Regions from separate parts of the Shewanella sp. 10N.286.54.B9 genome, predicted to be linked through region 2. Evidence: predicted binding sites of a transcription regulator. Region 2 holds the regulator's gene; the other holds the start of a gene.

Region 1 (8,240 bases), on a different contig from region 2:
CCAGTGGCGGATAACAAAGTGTCAAATAATGATAGCCCAGCATGTTTATCAGATAACGTATGTTTTGCGCTGTATACCGCTGGCAATGCACTTATGCGCGCTTACCGTCCTTTGTTGGATCAGTATGAACTGACCTATCCACAATATTTGGTTATGCAAGCGCTATGGCTAAAAGATAGAGCGAGCATGACACAGTTGTCTCAAGCTACGCGTTTGGATATGGGAACCTTGACTCCTATCGTAAAGCGATTGGAGTCAAAACTGTTTCTACAGCGACTGCCAGATGAAACCGATGAGCGTAAAAAAGTGATTGCACTAACGAGTACTGGCTTGGCGCTGCAAGCCGACGCGCTGTCACAAAAGCAAACACTACTAGAGAAGGTAAGTATGACTGAGCAGGAGATTGAGTCTCTGCGAGTACTATGCTTAAACTTGACGACGCAGTTGAATCAAAAGTAACCAATCAATTTAATCGTTCAAAAAGCGGCACAGTTCCTGCTTTATTCGTTGCATGATTAATACTGTGCCGAATTTTTGACGATGAATCCATTAAGTAGTATCAATAACCCTGTAAACAGCAGCGCCGTTTTGGCTGATGCTTATGGTGCTTCAGGCAGCCAAGCAAGTGTTGGCAGTGCTAATGGTGTTCAAGGTGCTAATGCTAACGCTTCAACATCAGCTTCAAATGCTGCGAGCAAGGACGATAATGGTCTTGTATTATCAGGCCGCGCAGAGCGAGCGCAAAAGATTGAAGCGATGGCGAAAGATTTCTTCCAAGATGGTAGTTTTAGCAGCGAAAAGCTACCCAGTCTTATTCAACGTTTATACCAAGATGGTATTTTGTCTGATGGTCAGTTGAATCGTTTGACTAATAGCGGCTTTGATATCCCCCCAACTGAAGAGCAATCTTTAGCTGACTTTATTGACGAACAGCGCGCGACGCTAACTAATAGCAAAGAAGATAGAGAGTTAGCCGGCATCTTAGATGAAGCAAAATGGGTGATGGGCACGATGGATGCGATTCAATCGCCAGTGATAGCTCAAAAGGCGAATCGAGTGGCAAGCGAGATCACTGCACTATTGGAATCTGATAGGCCACTGACTGATCAACAAAAAAACCAATATCAAGGGATTAAGTCGTTAATGCAACTGGCCTCTATGACGGGTGAACATCAACAGGCAACAGGCCAACTAAATAGTTATTTGGCACTGGCAAAGCAGCATTAAAAAGTGTTTGGTTTTTTAAAGCGACATTCATAGGTTGTCATTAGGGGCTGTTGGTCTTTCGAGCTTAGAATTTGTTCGAATTCAATTGCCCTTGTAAAAGAACAATATCACTGCATGCTAAGCGTTACTTCACCGTGTGAAAGGCGGTATATTTGGGCTTTAATGCCGGTTAAAACGAATTCCTACTGTTGTAGCAGAGAGTTAAACTAAAGCATTTTAGCCACCTATGTTTTTATCCACAATTTATCCCAATTTTATCCTGCTACTAGCGGTCTTAATTGCCATCGTCAAGGGCATTATTTTAGATAAGCGGGATTGTCCCCAGTTATTTTTTCTTATTATCTTCGTTGTGTAAAATAATGATCTGGATCAAAGTACTAGTTGTCTTTTTATAGCTTAATGCGCCACATATTGTGATTTTGATTTAAAGTAATACTATATGTAGTGTTGCTTGTGGATAATGCTAAATAGGAGCTATACAATGCCAGTGGTTATTAAACGGGATGGTTACCGTACGCCTTTTGACGAAACAAGGATTAAAGATGCAGTGATAGCAGCTGCTAACTCGGCAGGTATTGATGATAGCGCCTATGCAGAAAAAGTAGCAAAAAATGCTGCCGATTCTGTCGCTATGTTAGATGAAATAAACATTCACGATTTGCAAGATGCCGTCGAAAATTTATTGATGGAAGGGCCTTATAAATCATTGGCGCGAGTATACATAGAATACCGCCATGATCGAGATATAAAGCGCGAAGTTAGTAGCCGACTAAATAAAGAGATCCGTGGTCTTGTTGAGCAGAGCAATGCAGCGCTGCTCAATGAAAATGCCAATAAAGATTCAAAAGTAATCCCAACTCAGCGCGATCTATTAGCGGGTATTGTGGCTAAGCACTACGCCAAATGTCATATTTTGCCAAAAGATGTGGTTGCCGCTCACGAGTCGGGCGAAATTCACTATCATGACTTAGACTACGCACCATTCTTCCCTATGTTCAACTGTATGCTGATCGATCTCAGTGGTATGTTGACCAAAGGCTTTAAGATGGGCAACGCTGAGATTGAAACGCCTAAATCGATTTCAACAGCAACAGCAGTTACTGCGCAGATTATTGCTCAGGTTGCTAGCCATATCTATGGCGGTACAACCATTAACCGTATCGATGAAGTGTTAGCGCCTTTCGTTGCCAAAAGCTATGACAAACATTACCAAGTGGCATTGACTTGGGGCATTACAGATGCCAAAGCATTTGCTACCTCGTTGACCGAAAAAGAGTGTCATGATGCATTCCAGTCACTCGAATACGAAGTCAACACCTTGCATACCGCCAATGGCCAAACGCCATTTGTGACCTTTGGTTTTGGGTTGGGGACTTCGTGGGAGTCTCGACTTATTCAACAGTCGATGATGAAAGTACGTATTGCTGGATTAGGTAAAAACCGCAAAACGGCAGTATTCCCTAAGCTTGTTTTTGCCATTCGCGATGGTATTAACCACAAAGACGGTGACTGCAACTACGATATAAAGCAGCTTGCATTGAAGTGTGCCACTACGCGTATGTATCCAGATATCCTCAACTACGAACAAGTTGAGAAGGTGACTGGTTCATTTAAAACCCCTATGGGTTGCCGTAGCTTCCTCGGTACCTTTGAAGAAGATGGCGAGTTGGTGCATGAAGGACGCAACAACCTCGGTGTTGTGAGTTTGAACTTGCCACGCGTTGCGCTTGAAGCTAAAGGCGATGAAGCTGAATTCTACCGGATTTTAGATAAGCGTTTAACCATTGCTCGCAAAGCGCTAGATACCCGAATAGAACGTTTAGAAGGTGTTAAAGCACGAGTAGCCCCAATTCTTTACATGGAAGGCGCATGTGGCGTTCGTTTGCGCGCTGATGATGATATCTCTGAGATATTTAAAAATGGCCGCGCTTCAATTTCACTGGGTTATATTGGTTTGCATGAAACCATAAACGCGCTTTATGGCACCGAAACGCATCTATATGACAACGCTCAGTTGCGTGCAAAAGCAATTGAAGTGATTCAATACTTAAAAGCGGCAACTGACAAATGGAAAGCAGAATCTGGTTACGCTTTTAGTTTATACAGCACACCTAGTGAAAACTTGTGTAGCCGTTTCTGTAATCTTGATGCCAAAGTATTCGGCGTAGTTGATGGGGTAACGGCTAAAGGTTACTACACCAACAGTTTCCATTTGGATGTTGAAAAGCAAGTTAACCCGTACGATAAGATTGACTTTGAGCAGCCTTACCCTGAAATCGCGAACGGCGGATTTATCTGTTATGGCGAGTTTCCAAATATGCAGAACAACATTGAAGCATTGGAAAATGTCTGGGACTACAGCTATTCAAGAGTGCCTTATTACGGCACTAATACACCGATTGATGAGTGCTATGACTGTGGCTTTACTGGTGAATTTAGCTGTACCAGCAAGGGTTTTACCTGTCCTAAATGTGGCAACCATGAACCTAGCAGAGTGTCGGTAACACGCCGAGTGTGTGGCTATCTGGGCAGCCCTGATGCGAGACCATTTAACTATGGTAAGCAAGAAGAAGTTAAGCGCCGCATCAAGCACCTTTAATCTAGCGTGTGCAGTCAATCAAATAAGGTGCTCTCATAGGCGCCTTTTTGTTATCTACAAAGAGATTTTTATGCATTATCATCAATACTATCAAACCGATGTTATTAATGGTCCGGGGACTCGAGCGACGCTGTTTGTTTCTGGCTGTGAGCACCAATGTCGAGGTTGCTATAATCAGTCAACTTGGAATCCATGCTCTGGTCACTTGTTTGATGAGCAGATGATGCAAACCATTATCGACGATCTCAATGACAGCCGGATAAAAAGGCGTGGCCTTTCTTTGTCAGGCGGTGACCCATTATTTCCAGGTAACCTCAACGCCATACTTGAGCTCGTCAGGCGAGTTAAAGCACAATGTCCCGGTAAAGATATTTGGTTGTGGACAGGCTATCTGCTTGATGAGTTAACCGCCGAGCAGCAAGCCATTGTTGAGTTGGTTAATGTGGTCGTTGATGGCAAATTTGAGCAATCTCTTGCCGATCCAAGTTTAGTTTTTAGGGGTAGCAGTAACCAAGTTATCCATTATCTAAGATAAGCTAGGCATAAACCTAGGTAATATTGCACTATATGCTGTTATAATGAGGCAATAATGATAAACAGCGTCAAGATAATTTGAGGCTGTTTTTGTTTCTAGATAAGTTATTTAGATTTGAATTTAAGGTTTGTAAATGAATTTAAAGCAGGAGCTGCAAACGCTCAACGATAAGCTCGACAAATTTCGTCGTAAGTTAGCAGCAGCTGAAAAGCGTGATGATCCTGGGGTCATAATCCAATTTAAACGTGAAATTGCTACGTTAACTAAGCGCATAGCGAATGTTAAAAATCAGCAGAATCGTGAGCTAGGTAAAGAAGGTGCGTCGGTTAAAGACCTCAAATTTAGCCGTGTATTGACCAAAGCCGAACAAGCTGACATGGGTAAGTTGAAGAAGTCAGTTCGTGGTTTGGTGGTTGTGCATCCGATGACCGCACTTGGTCGCGAAATGGGCATAAAGCAAGTAACAGGCTTTGCACCGAAAGAATTTTAGGCTAATTGCCTGGTAAGTTATTCATTTAGTGAGCCGCTTCAAGGTTATGTATAGATGCGCAGCTTATGCTGCGCTGAAATGCTTTGTAATTTGTCTAACGTAATCCTGTTCACTGAAATGTTTAACATTAGATCAAATTCTTCAGCAAGTTTGGTTTGAAATTAATATCGTTATTAGGATTTCAGCAGTCTCAGGGAATGAGAGTTGTCGTTAAGGTTTTATCATGTCGATTAAATATGTCGCGTCTTCTAAATTGCCAACACCTTGGGGTGTTTTTGAAATGCATGGCTTTGAAGATAGCGAGACAGGTAAAGAGCATGTTGCGCTGACATTAGGCGTATTTGATGCCGAAAGTCCTATTTTAGGCCGTATTCACTCTGAGTGCTTAACCGGTGATGCGCTTTTTAGTTTGCGTTGTGATTGTGGTTTCCAATTACAAACAGCAATGCAGAATATAGCGGAAGCAGGACAAGGGTTTATTCTATATCTACGCCAAGAAGGGCGGGGTATTGGATTACTCAATAAAATCCGTGCTTACGAGCTGCAAGATGGCGGCGCAAATACCGTAGAGGCCAATGAGCGCCTTGGATTTGCTGCAGATATGCGTAAATATGACATGATCATTCCAATGATGGAGCAGATCGGTGTCAGTAAAGTCAGGTTAATGACCAATAACCCTAGAAAAGTAAAAGCGATGCAAAGCTTTGGGCTAGAGGTTGTTGAGCGTGTTCCACTGCAAGTCGGTAAAAATCGTTATAACGAAGGCTACCTAAAGACTAAATCTACTGAATTGGGTCATATGATGTCTGAGCATCACTTTACCGAGGAAGATAAAGACTAAGCTACATTAACCGTGGCTTTTTCAAGGTTATACCGCTATATTCAGGGCTATTCAATTAGAGACCAGTTAAGTTAATTTTTAATGATGGCCCTTGTGCGTTCCCTTTCAGTTTTACTGTTGCTTTTTACACTCCCTGTTAATGCTGAAACGGATTACAGCCATTATGCTTTTGCTAACTATTTAGGCAGCGGTATTTACCGCACCGCCGGGCAAAACGCAACGGTAGTCAATATTCCAATTAGTTTCGATCTCGAGCGCACTGAAACAGAATCCTTAGTGCTGCGCACTCCATTATCATTGGGTTTTTTTAACTTTACCTGGAGCGATCTCCCAGAAGGTGATTTTCCCAGTAGTGTTGGGACTGCGACGTTTACCCCTGGCATCGAATATCGCATAAATACCTCCGATACCCATGAGTTTCAAACCTACGCGGACTTAGGGATCGGTACTAATACCACCAATGGCAACGATGTCATTATCTATTCAGCAGGCATGTCGAGCTTACTTGATTTCGAACTTAAAGAGAGCAAGCCAGTTTGGGTCAATCGTATATTCTTTGCCGGATATAACAGCCTTGATGATGGTCCCAATGAAACTTATTCGGCGATTCAATCTGGGCTTGATATTGGCACTAACTTGCATTTTCAAGTGGCTGATGTTGGTGTTGAACCTAGGATTTTTTTCGCAGGTTACTGGTATTTTGACAAGCTTAGATTTGTAACGCCCTTTGAAGAGGATGTATTAGTGACCAACAGTTTTGAAGCTGGGATCACCTTAGCTTTCTCCAAACCAGTGGGATGGGATCTGTTCAATATGAGTCGATTTGGTGTGAGTTATCGTGCGGGTGATGGCGTGCAGGTTTGGCGACTTATTTTTGATTTCCCGATATAACTACAATAATTAATTATATCAATAGGTATTAAATAAAAAGGCTTAACAATACAGATTGTTAAGCCTTTTTACTCTTGATTGTAATCAGTGTTAACTGCCCCAGATATTGGCATTTACTTGAGAGTCATCATCTGAGTCTGTGCTTGGTCTATCTGCGGCTTTAATCTTTGCTGCGCGCAATGTCTTATCACTGGCTTGATAGCCATCTTCTCTAGGCTTTCTAGCAGGCAAAGGTAGCTTATTCATTTTAAGGTAGAGGTACTCGACTTTCTCTCTCGCCCAAAGAGTTTTACGCAGAAATCTTAGGCTTGATTTGATACTTGGGTCATGTTTGAAGCAGCGCACGTTGATACGCTCGCCAAGCTCTTCCCAGCCATAATGTTCGACGAGGTCAGTCAGTAAGGCTTCTAGCTTAATACCGTGTAATGGGTTGTTTACTTGGGTCATGATGTATGTTCATTGCAGATGCTATTGCAATAATTATATCAGTTTTATCAGCGAAAATGTTATCAATGCAGCGCAAAAAAAGAGAGCCTTTAACTAAGGCTCTCAAAATACACAATTAACAATCGCGCTAGGGTTACTGGAAGCTTAGCTCCCACGAGTTGATTGTACCGGTATCGCGTCTTGCACTGTCTACGGCTTTTAGCTGCCAATTACCTGCAGAGTCCGCACCCGTCATATCAACGGTATAGGTTTTTACTATGTCGTTAGCACTGCCACCTGCATTGTCATGCAATACCGCTACTTGGCCACTTGGGCTATGAAGCTCGACTTGCAAATCACCAATATAAGTATGGCTAATGTTGACTTTCACGGTAACGGTTCCAGAATCACCCGTACGTGCTGCGGCGATAGTACTAGTGACACCGGCGCTGCTATTGTCTGGAATGCTGTAGCTACTGTTATTGGTGTAAGTTGCAGCTCCGCCCGTTCCACCAGTGCCACCGCCATTATCTTCTGTAAAGTTAGCAACAAGATTCACACCGCTAAATGCGCTATAGCCTTGAATCATCACATAGTAAGTACCAGATTGTACGGTGTCGATTGGGCATGACTCGTTGTTGCCTGTTTTCCATGGACGGCAATCATAACCACCGGTTGCTGTGGTCGGTGCTGCTCCATATTGAACATAAAGGTCAGCATCACCTGTACCGCCGCTCATAGCAAAGCTCAAGTCGGTTGCGCCCGCTGGAACATCAATTGAATAATGAAGTTCATCAGAGCTCGCACCCGCTAAGTTTGACTTAGTCACGCCATTAACGAGCACGTTGTCGCTGCCACCAGTACCCGGGTCGGTTGGACCAGTACAAGACTCATCGAGATAAGCTTTTGCTGCAACAGCATCAACTAGACCATAGCCTGTATTGTTATCGCGACCCGCTGTTTCTAAATCTTCCGCTGTTGCGTTAAGTGCTGCGCGTACTTGTGCTGCGCTACATTCTGTATGATGACTCCAAACCAGTGTCGCTACACCAGATACATGCGGCGTAGCCATTGATGTACCGTTGTAGTATTCGTAATCTTCATTATCTGTATTTTCGACAGTTACTGTCGCGCCGATTTGATTACGCAGAGCAAGACCAGTAGCACGATCAACCGACACCGATACGATAGGCGCATCGTTATTGCTATCGACTAAGAAAGGATTCTGCAA
Region 2 (8,240 bases):
ACCAAAAATGGAGTGATAAGCTCATCCAATTGGCTTTTCTTTGTTGCGACGCCACCTAATAACTCACGAAAGTAAGCTATATCGACACCATCAACATTCTGTTCAGTTAGAAACTCATGCTCAACATCAGCAATATTGTTGCCACTTAGCTGCCAAGAGTATATGGCCTGAACCGCTAAACGACGTGCCTTTCGGCGCTCTGAAGGCTTCATTAAATTGTCCTAAATTACAGCTGTTCTTCAAGTGCTTGCAAAACGTTAACCATCTCTAGCAGACCCAAAGCAGCTTCGCCGCCTTTGTTACCTGCTTTAGTACCTGAACGCTCAATAGCTTGTTCAATGGTATCTGTAGTTAAAACGCCGAATGAAACAGGAATATCATACTCAAGTGCAACTTGAGCTAACCCTTTATTACATTCGCCTGCAACCAGATCAAAATGAGGTGTACCACCACGGATAACCGCACCAAGTGAGATTATGCCGTCAAATTTTCCGCTTGCCGCAACACGACGGGCAGCAAGTGGCAGTTCAACAGCGCCTGGGACTTTAATTACAGTGATATTGTCATCTGCAACCTGACCAAAACGCTTTAGAGTGTCTACCGCACCATCAAGCAAACTCTCAACAACAAAGCTGTTGAAACGTGAAACTACAATCGCAATTTTTGCGTTTTTCGATTCGATATTACCTTGAACTACGTTCATTTGTCTTACCTAAATTAGCTTAATGACCCAGCATGGGGGCGGAAGAGGCGGTATGATACCACAGCCACTTACGCTGATCCCTATGCAATTTATAAGAAAAGAGTGAAATTACACCTAGGACGATAATAATCGCCACCAGTAAAATTTATTCTGCTATATATTCAGTAACTTCCAAACCAAAGCCTGAGAGTGAATGATAACGCTTTGGTGAACTAAGCAGACGCATAGACGTTACACCAACGTTAGCAAGAATTTGTGAACCAACACCGACTTGGCGAGATGTCCCTTGCCACTTAGCGGCAACAGGAGCACTGCCGTTATCTTCAGCTTCGAATGCTTTAACTTTAGCCAAAATATCACTGCTATGCTCTTGGTGACCAAGCAACACAAGTACACCACCTTCATCACCAATACGCTGCATTGCCTTCTCTAACGGCCAGCTACGTTGCTGATCACGCTCAGAGTGCAATAAGTCGTTAAAGGTATTTTGAAGGTGAACACGAACCAGAGCATTCTCGGTAACAGGACCTTTAACTAACACGTAATGTAATTGGTTATCGATAGTGTCACGAAAAGTGAGCATATCAAATTCGCCAAAACGAGTAGGAAGTTTACACTGTGCTTCACGCACAACACTGGTCTCTTTAGTATTGCGGTACTCAATTAAGTCAGCAATGGTGCCCATCTTTAAACCGTGCTTTTCAGCAAAGATTTCAAGATCGGGGCGACGCGCCATTGTGCCGTCGTCGTTTAGAATTTCAACAATCACTGATGATGCTTCAAAACCTGCAAGCCTTGCCAAATCACAGCCAGCTTCAGTGTGACCAGCGCGAATAAGCACGCCGCCCTCTTGCGCCATCAATGGAAAAATATGACCTGGCTGAACAATATCAGCTGGTTTGGCATCTTTACCGACAGCAGCTTTAACCGTCACAGCTCGATCTTGCGCTGATATACCGGTTGTTACGCCCTCTGCCGCTTCAATTGACACGGTAAAGTTAGTTGAAAACTGTGCATTATTGTTTGTCACCATCAACGGAAGATTTAACTGCTGGCAGCGTTCTTTGGTTAACGTCTGGCAAATAAGACCTCGACCAAAGGTGGCCATAAAATTAACGGCCTCAGGCGTCACCATGTCAGCAGCCATAATAAGGTCGCCTTCATTTTCTCTGTCTTCATCATCCATTAAGATAACCATCTTGCCCAGACGAATATCTTCAATGATCTCTTCTATACTATGTAACGCCATGTTTATACCTTTATTTTTTGTATTACTGCGTTAGCTGAGGTCGCTAATCAATAAGCCGCTTGCGGCACAGCAGTAAATAAATGTAATGTTTATTTTGTAGGATTTTCTAATGACAAATTCTATCGTTAAAATAGTCTTAAGCCAGTTTTTATCTTAAAAACCCTGAGCGAGCTAACAGATCCATAGTAACTTCTGACTTCGGTTGCTCTGCTTGCTGCTCTGATGAATAGCTCATCAACCTTTCTAAGTGGCGGGCAATAAGATCAACTTCAATATTGACGCTATCCCCCGCTTTCAAATTTATTAACGTTGTTTCGCCTGCGGTATGAGGCACTATGGTCAATCTAAAACGATGCCCTTGCACTTCATTAACTGTCAAGCTGACACCATCGATTGTAATCGAACCTTTATGGGCTATATAGCGCCCGAGTTCAGCAGGAGGCGTCAGCCAAAACTCTATGGCTTGGCCTCGTACTTGTCTATCATCAACATGAGCGATGCCATCAACATGGCCGCTAACCATATGCCCACCAAGGCGGGTTGTCGGAGTAACCGCTTTCTCTAGGTTTACAGCAGTACCAACGGCGTAATGAGCAAAGCCTGTTAAGCTAACCGTTTCGGCAGAAATATCGGCAACATAACCATCAGCTAGACGCTCAACAACGGTTAAACACACACCATTGGTGGCAATACTATCGCCTAGCTTTACATCTAACAGATCAAGCTTGCCACTTGCGACGGTTAATCTAATGTCATCACCACGGCGTTCTACTTTGCGCAGATGGCCTACTGATTCAATAATTCCAGTAAACATAAAGTTAGTTACTCATTCTTAATGTTAAGCGGGTATCTTTACCCACTTTTCGTTCATCTATTACATCAATAGTTGGGATTTCGGACATTTTCTCGAAATCGGGGAGCGTGAGTAGATCTCTACCGCCAGCGCCGAGTATTTTCATCGCTTGATACAAAATTATCTCATCGGCAGCATGGTTCGCTACAAACGCACCAGCAAGCGTCGCTCCAGCCTCTACGAGCACTGAATTACAGCTTTTACCTAACAGAGAGAGTAGAGCTTTAAGATCCACTCGATTATCTGTAGCAGGCAACACTTGGTGGCTCACATGAGCAGGCCATGCAGACTTCACCGATTCGGGATAGTCACAGGTACTAACAAGCAATATTGGGCTAGTAATACTAAACATATTCAACGTAGCACCCAGTCTAGCCTGGCTATCTAATATTACACGTAAAGGCTGATGCACTTCTGCTGGTGCGATCTCATTTGCTAAAGAACCCAACTCACTGTGGCGGACATTTAAACTAGGGTTATCTGCGAGGACAGTTTCTACGCCAGTGATCAAAGCGCAATGTCTGGCACGAATTCGCTGCACATCCCTTCTCGCTTCAGCACCTGTAATCCATTTTGATTCGCCGTTAGATAACGCCGTTTTACCATCAAGGCTAGCGGCTAACTTAACGGTTACCCAAGGTAAGCCTTGCTCCATACGCTTTAAAAAACCAAGATTAACCTGCTTGGCAGCATCGGTTAGTAAACCAACATCAACCTCAATTCCAGCCTCTTGCAACATGGTGATACCACGACCTGAAACTTGCGGATTAGGATCTGTAACCGCTACGACAACTCGGCTCACTCCAGCATCAATTAATGCTTTAGCACAGGGTGGGGTTCGTCCGTAATGACTGCAAGGTTCAAGAGTCACGTAGGCGGTAGCACCTTTGGCGTCATCACCCGCCATATTAAGCGCGTATACTTCAGCATGTGGCCCACCAGCGCGAATATGATACCCCTCGCCGATAATCACACTATCTTTAACAATGACGCTGCCAACACATGGGTTGGGTCTGGTGGTATAGAGTCCTTTTTGAGCTAATTCAATAGCTAGGCTCATCATTTGATTGTCTTCAGTTGACCACATAATGTAGCGAGTTCCGATTAATCAATTAGGGAATAAATAGATATGATTATTTCTGTAAGTTGGCGATTGCTTCACCAAACTCCGACACATCTTCAAACGCACGATAAACCGATGCAAAACGGATATAAGCTACTTTATCGAGATTAACCAATTGGTCCATCATTAGGTTACCAATCATCTCTGATTTGACTTCACGTTCGCCAGTCGCTCGTAGCGTCGATTTAATCTTAGTTAAAGACTGCTCAATCTGATCCATCGACACTGGTCTTTTCTCTACCGCTCTAAGCATGCCACCACGGAGTTTTTCTTCATCGAAAGGCTGTCGACTTCCGTCTTGCTTCACCACTCGCGGCATAACAAGTTCTGCGCCTTCAAACGTGGTATAACGCTCATGGCACTGTACACACTCTCTACGACGACGTACTTGATGACCATCAGCGACAAGTCGCGAGTCAATCACTTTAGTGTCTGTTGCGCTGCAAAATGGACAATGCATCTGGCCTCCGGTCAGTTAATAAGTGGAACAAAATACCTGTATCAAATTTGGCTGAAATACCAACAAAAATGGCCGCATAAATGCGGCCATTAAAGTTTACCTGATTTAACGCTTAAGGTTAACCGTAAACAGGGAACTTAGCGCATAATTCAAGAACCTGCGCTTTCACTCGTTCGCTAACTGCAAGATCGGTAATGTCATCGAGGACATCACACATCCAATTAGTCAGTAATACTGATTCTTGCTCACCAAAACCACGACGAGTAATTGCTGGAGAACCAATACGCAAACCAGATGTTACAAACGGTGAGCGTGGGTCATTCGGTACTGAGTTTTTGTTAACGGTGATATTTGCGTTACCCAGTGCAGCGTCAGCATCTTTACCAGTAATATCTTTGCTGATTAAATCGAGCAAGAACAAATGGTTGTCTGTACCGCCAGAAACTACATCATAGCCACGCTCAATGAAAGTGCGTGCCATTGCTTTAGCATTAACAACAACTTGCTCTTGATAAGTGGTGAATTCAGGGTCAAGTGCTTCTTTAAATGCAACCGCTTTAGCAGCGATAACATGCATTAAAGGACCACCTTGGCCACCAGGGAATACTGCAGAGTTAAGCTTCTTGTATATCGCTTCGTCATTAATGGCTGATAAGATCAAACCGCCACGTGGGCCCGCCAATGTCTTATGCGTTGTGGTTGTCACAACATGCGCATGCGGCAATGGGTTTGGATAGATACCTGCAGCAACAAGACCTGCAACGTGAGCCATATCGACAAATAAGTAAGCACCTACTTTATCTGCGATTTCACGGAACTTGCCCCAATCAACGATACCTGAGTATGCACTGAAACCTGCAATAATCATTTTAGGCTTATGTTCAACAGCTAAGCGCTCAACTTCAGCGTAATCTATTTTGCCGGTTGATTCGTCAATACCGTACTGAACAGCGTTATATAACTTGCCAGAAAAGCTAACGTGAGAACCATGAGTCAAATGGCCACCATGAGCGAGGCTCATACCTAGAACCGTATCACCACCTTGTAGAAGTGCCATGAATACAGCTGCGTTAGCTTGTGAGCCTGAGTGTGGTTGTACGTTTGCGTACGTTGCACCAAACAACTCTTTTGCGCGTGAAATCGCTAACTCTTCAACGATATCAACATGCTCACAACCGCCATAATAACGCTTGCCTGGGTAGCCTTCGGCGTACTTGTTAGTAAGCTGAGTGCCTTGTGCTTCAATAACGCGAGGACTTGTATAGTTTTCTGAAGCAATGAGTTCGATGTGCTCTTCTTGACGACGAGTTTCATCTTCAATCGCTGCAAACAGTTGTGGATCGTAATCCGCGATATTCATGTCTTTTTTCAGCATTATTCACTCCAGCTGTAAATTCTTATAGTAGGGTTGCGCGGTATGATACAGCGCAATTGATCACAATCCCAGCATTAGAAACATGAAATTACTTGCATTTAAAGCTGAGAGGCGTTTAAGGGGGCTAAAATAGTAAACATGAACAGCGTCAGCAACTGTATTACATAGCAAAAATACCTTTACCCTATCTATTCATTACCTTGCAGTGTAATCACAGAAAACTCTGTTCTAAAAATTAGCCGATTAATACCTGTTAAGTCATTTCAGTATGCTTGCAAAGAACCCGTTACTCTCCAGTTAATATCCAAGTAGCACGGCTATATTTAGTATTTATAAGCAAGCTTCAAACTCGTGCGATTTTCACTATCATCATTTCGAAACGAAATAGACGAATTATCAATACCGACCAGCTTACCAGTGCGGTCAATCCGTTCGTAATGCACACTGAGATCAAAGTTTTTCGTAATAGGAACATCTAAGTAAACCTCATAACGATCCCGTGCATCCTTGAAATCTAAATCGCTCTTATTTGGGTTCCAATCACTGCTACGGTTAAACTCTTTATCATCAATCGAGTCCCAACGTTGCGAGGTCACTTTTAACCCTAAGAGTAACTCTCTGTAACTGGCTTCAAATTTGACTTTTGCGGTATGCCCCAAGCCATAAGCATATCCCCCTTCCCATAGTACTGACTTCGTCCCCCAAAACTGTCCCCCTGCGGCACGATAGCTAGCATCCGCAAACGGCTTAACCATACTAAAATCACCAAATATATCGCCGCGGATACTGATAGCAAAATCAGCATTTTCCCACTCGCTTCCAATCGACAAACCAATCACATTTATCGCGGCAAAAAAGTCCTCTTCATCTTCCTGGCCTAAACTTGAATACTCTATCCCCATCGAAGGGCCAACAAACCAGCTATGTCCCCATGACTCACGCGAACCAGCGACGGGGGCAACCTCTTGCGTATAACCGCCTAGAAAAAGTGAGGAGGACAACTGCCAATCTTCTATCCCTTCTTGAGAGATCCCCATCTCCATATTGAGTTCAACCTGACTTGGGGTTCCTGAAAGCGCATCATATTGCCCCTGTATGCTATCAATACTGGCATCGACTCCGAGTAACACCGTCGTCGTTGAAATCTCTTCAGCCTCTTTTGTTGAATGAAGCACGCCAGTGTATATATCGAATCTATCTTGCGCTTTTTGCCTATCAAAACGATTGGGGCTGTTATAACCAAACCAACCGCGTATTGCACGCGAAGGGTTAAACACTGCAGCAAAGGTTGCTGGCATCCAGCCTTCTTTGGTATCAAGCATCTCGCCCAATTGAAAAAAACTTTCTCCCAATACTGAACCGCCAAATGTAGTCACAATCTGGTCATTAATGCTGACAACCTCTTTGTACTCAGCAAATACTTCCCATATTCCAGATGCTATAAAATTACCAAGCATAGACTCGTAATAGTTGAAGTTATAGTTACGAAAAGCTTGGTGGTATAGCGCGCCAGCATAAGCATGGCCCCAATTCATACCAATTTCGTTATCATCTAACTTCCAAGTTTCGGTAGTGATGATACGGTCAACAAAATACCGTCCAGTATTTCCCTCAATCTCATAGTCAAAATCTTCCTTCATGCTCTCTTCACCAGATTGATAGAGCACCTCCCCAATAACCAATACCGTGGTTATTTCCGCAAGTGCGCCCCACCAATCCTTTTCAACTAACTGAGGAGGTGTTGATGCGGCGTCGGCAGGTGGAGTATCTGAACTAGCCAAACTGTCAGCCGGCAAGCTAGGAGATGTAGCCGAGGAAAATACCACGCTGCTGGCTTCTAGTGGCAATAATACACTAGGCAAAGCATGCTCAAATGAGCTATCTGACGCAGCCGCATATAGCGGCGCATTGAAAACAAATACTGCAATACACAATACTACGGATTTATCTATGTTCAATTTAATCCCTTAAATAACCAACTCATATCGTTCACATGCGATATGTAGCGCAAACTTTCTAATTTTAAAATCACTACGGTATAGTAGGTCTCATCACACCACGGCGAATGTAACTATTATGTTACATTGGCTTTAACTAAATAACAGCTCTTGCGCTTAATTCAAACCTCATTTAATTCATCAACCATTAAACTAGCTAACAGTTAACGCTCTTCCTGCCAGCTTCCTAGCTTTATCACTATTGCTCTTATTCCACTCAAAGAGGTATTCAACAGTGCTGTGCATTACAAAACTGATATAGCATTGTAATTAAAGTCGCCAGCCTAAATCTAAATGCCTTGATTTAGCCTCTATTCGCGAGCCCGTGTTTAATCCACTCTACACTCTCAATCAACAGCGATTAGACTCTCGTTTATTTCATTTTTCTTGGTAGATAACGGCTGTAAGTTCGGTGACTATTCGAGTAGAATTACCGCCATTCCCAGTCAAAGAGAAATGAAATGGCTCAGTTTGTATACA

Evidence for each region. Region 2 encodes NrdR, which represses ribonucleotide reductase genes. Its sites were predicted from a motif close to AAACACNANATNTNGTGTTT; they were not measured.
Region 1: the regulator NrdR is predicted to act here: its motif matches at 1,658-1,677, upstream of nrdD (anaerobic ribonucleoside-triphosphate reductase).

The regions. Positions count from the first base shown of each region.
Region 1 covers NZ_JBFRIY010000014.1:121,250-129,489, forward strand. The annotation lists gene AB4135_RS04570 (MarR family winged helix-turn-helix transcriptional regulator) at 19-459, shown strand; gene AB4135_RS04575 (hypothetical protein) at 541-1,227, shown strand; gene nrdD (anaerobic ribonucleoside-triphosphate reductase) at 1,709-3,826, shown strand; gene nrdG (anaerobic ribonucleoside-triphosphate reductase-activating protein) at 3,897-4,361, shown strand; gene AB4135_RS04590 (YibL family ribosome-associated protein) at 4,495-4,851, shown strand; gene ribA (GTP cyclohydrolase II) at 5,075-5,692, shown strand; gene AB4135_RS04600 (hypothetical protein) at 5,777-6,583, shown strand; gene AB4135_RS04605 (VF530 family DNA-binding protein) at 6,674-7,030, opposite strand; gene AB4135_RS04610 (S8 family serine peptidase) at 7,164-8,240, opposite strand, start outside.
Region 2 covers NZ_JBFRIY010000002.1:63,843-72,082, reverse strand. The annotation lists gene nusB (transcription antitermination factor NusB) at 1-212, opposite strand, end outside; gene ribE (6,7-dimethyl-8-ribityllumazine synthase) at 227-703, opposite strand; gene ribBA (bifunctional 3,4-dihydroxy-2-butanone-4-phosphate synthase/GTP cyclohydrolase II) at 849-1,952, opposite strand; gene AB4135_RS00805 (riboflavin synthase) at 2,101-2,766, opposite strand; gene ribD (bifunctional diaminohydroxyphosphoribosylaminopyrimidine deaminase/5-amino-6-(5-phosphoribosylamino)uracil reductase RibD) at 2,771-3,892, opposite strand; gene nrdR (transcriptional regulator NrdR) at 3,939-4,388, opposite strand; gene glyA (serine hydroxymethyltransferase) at 4,507-5,763, opposite strand; gene AB4135_RS00785 (DUF3943 domain-containing protein) at 6,087-7,721, opposite strand; gene ettA (energy-dependent translational throttle protein EttA) at 8,222-8,240, shown strand, end outside.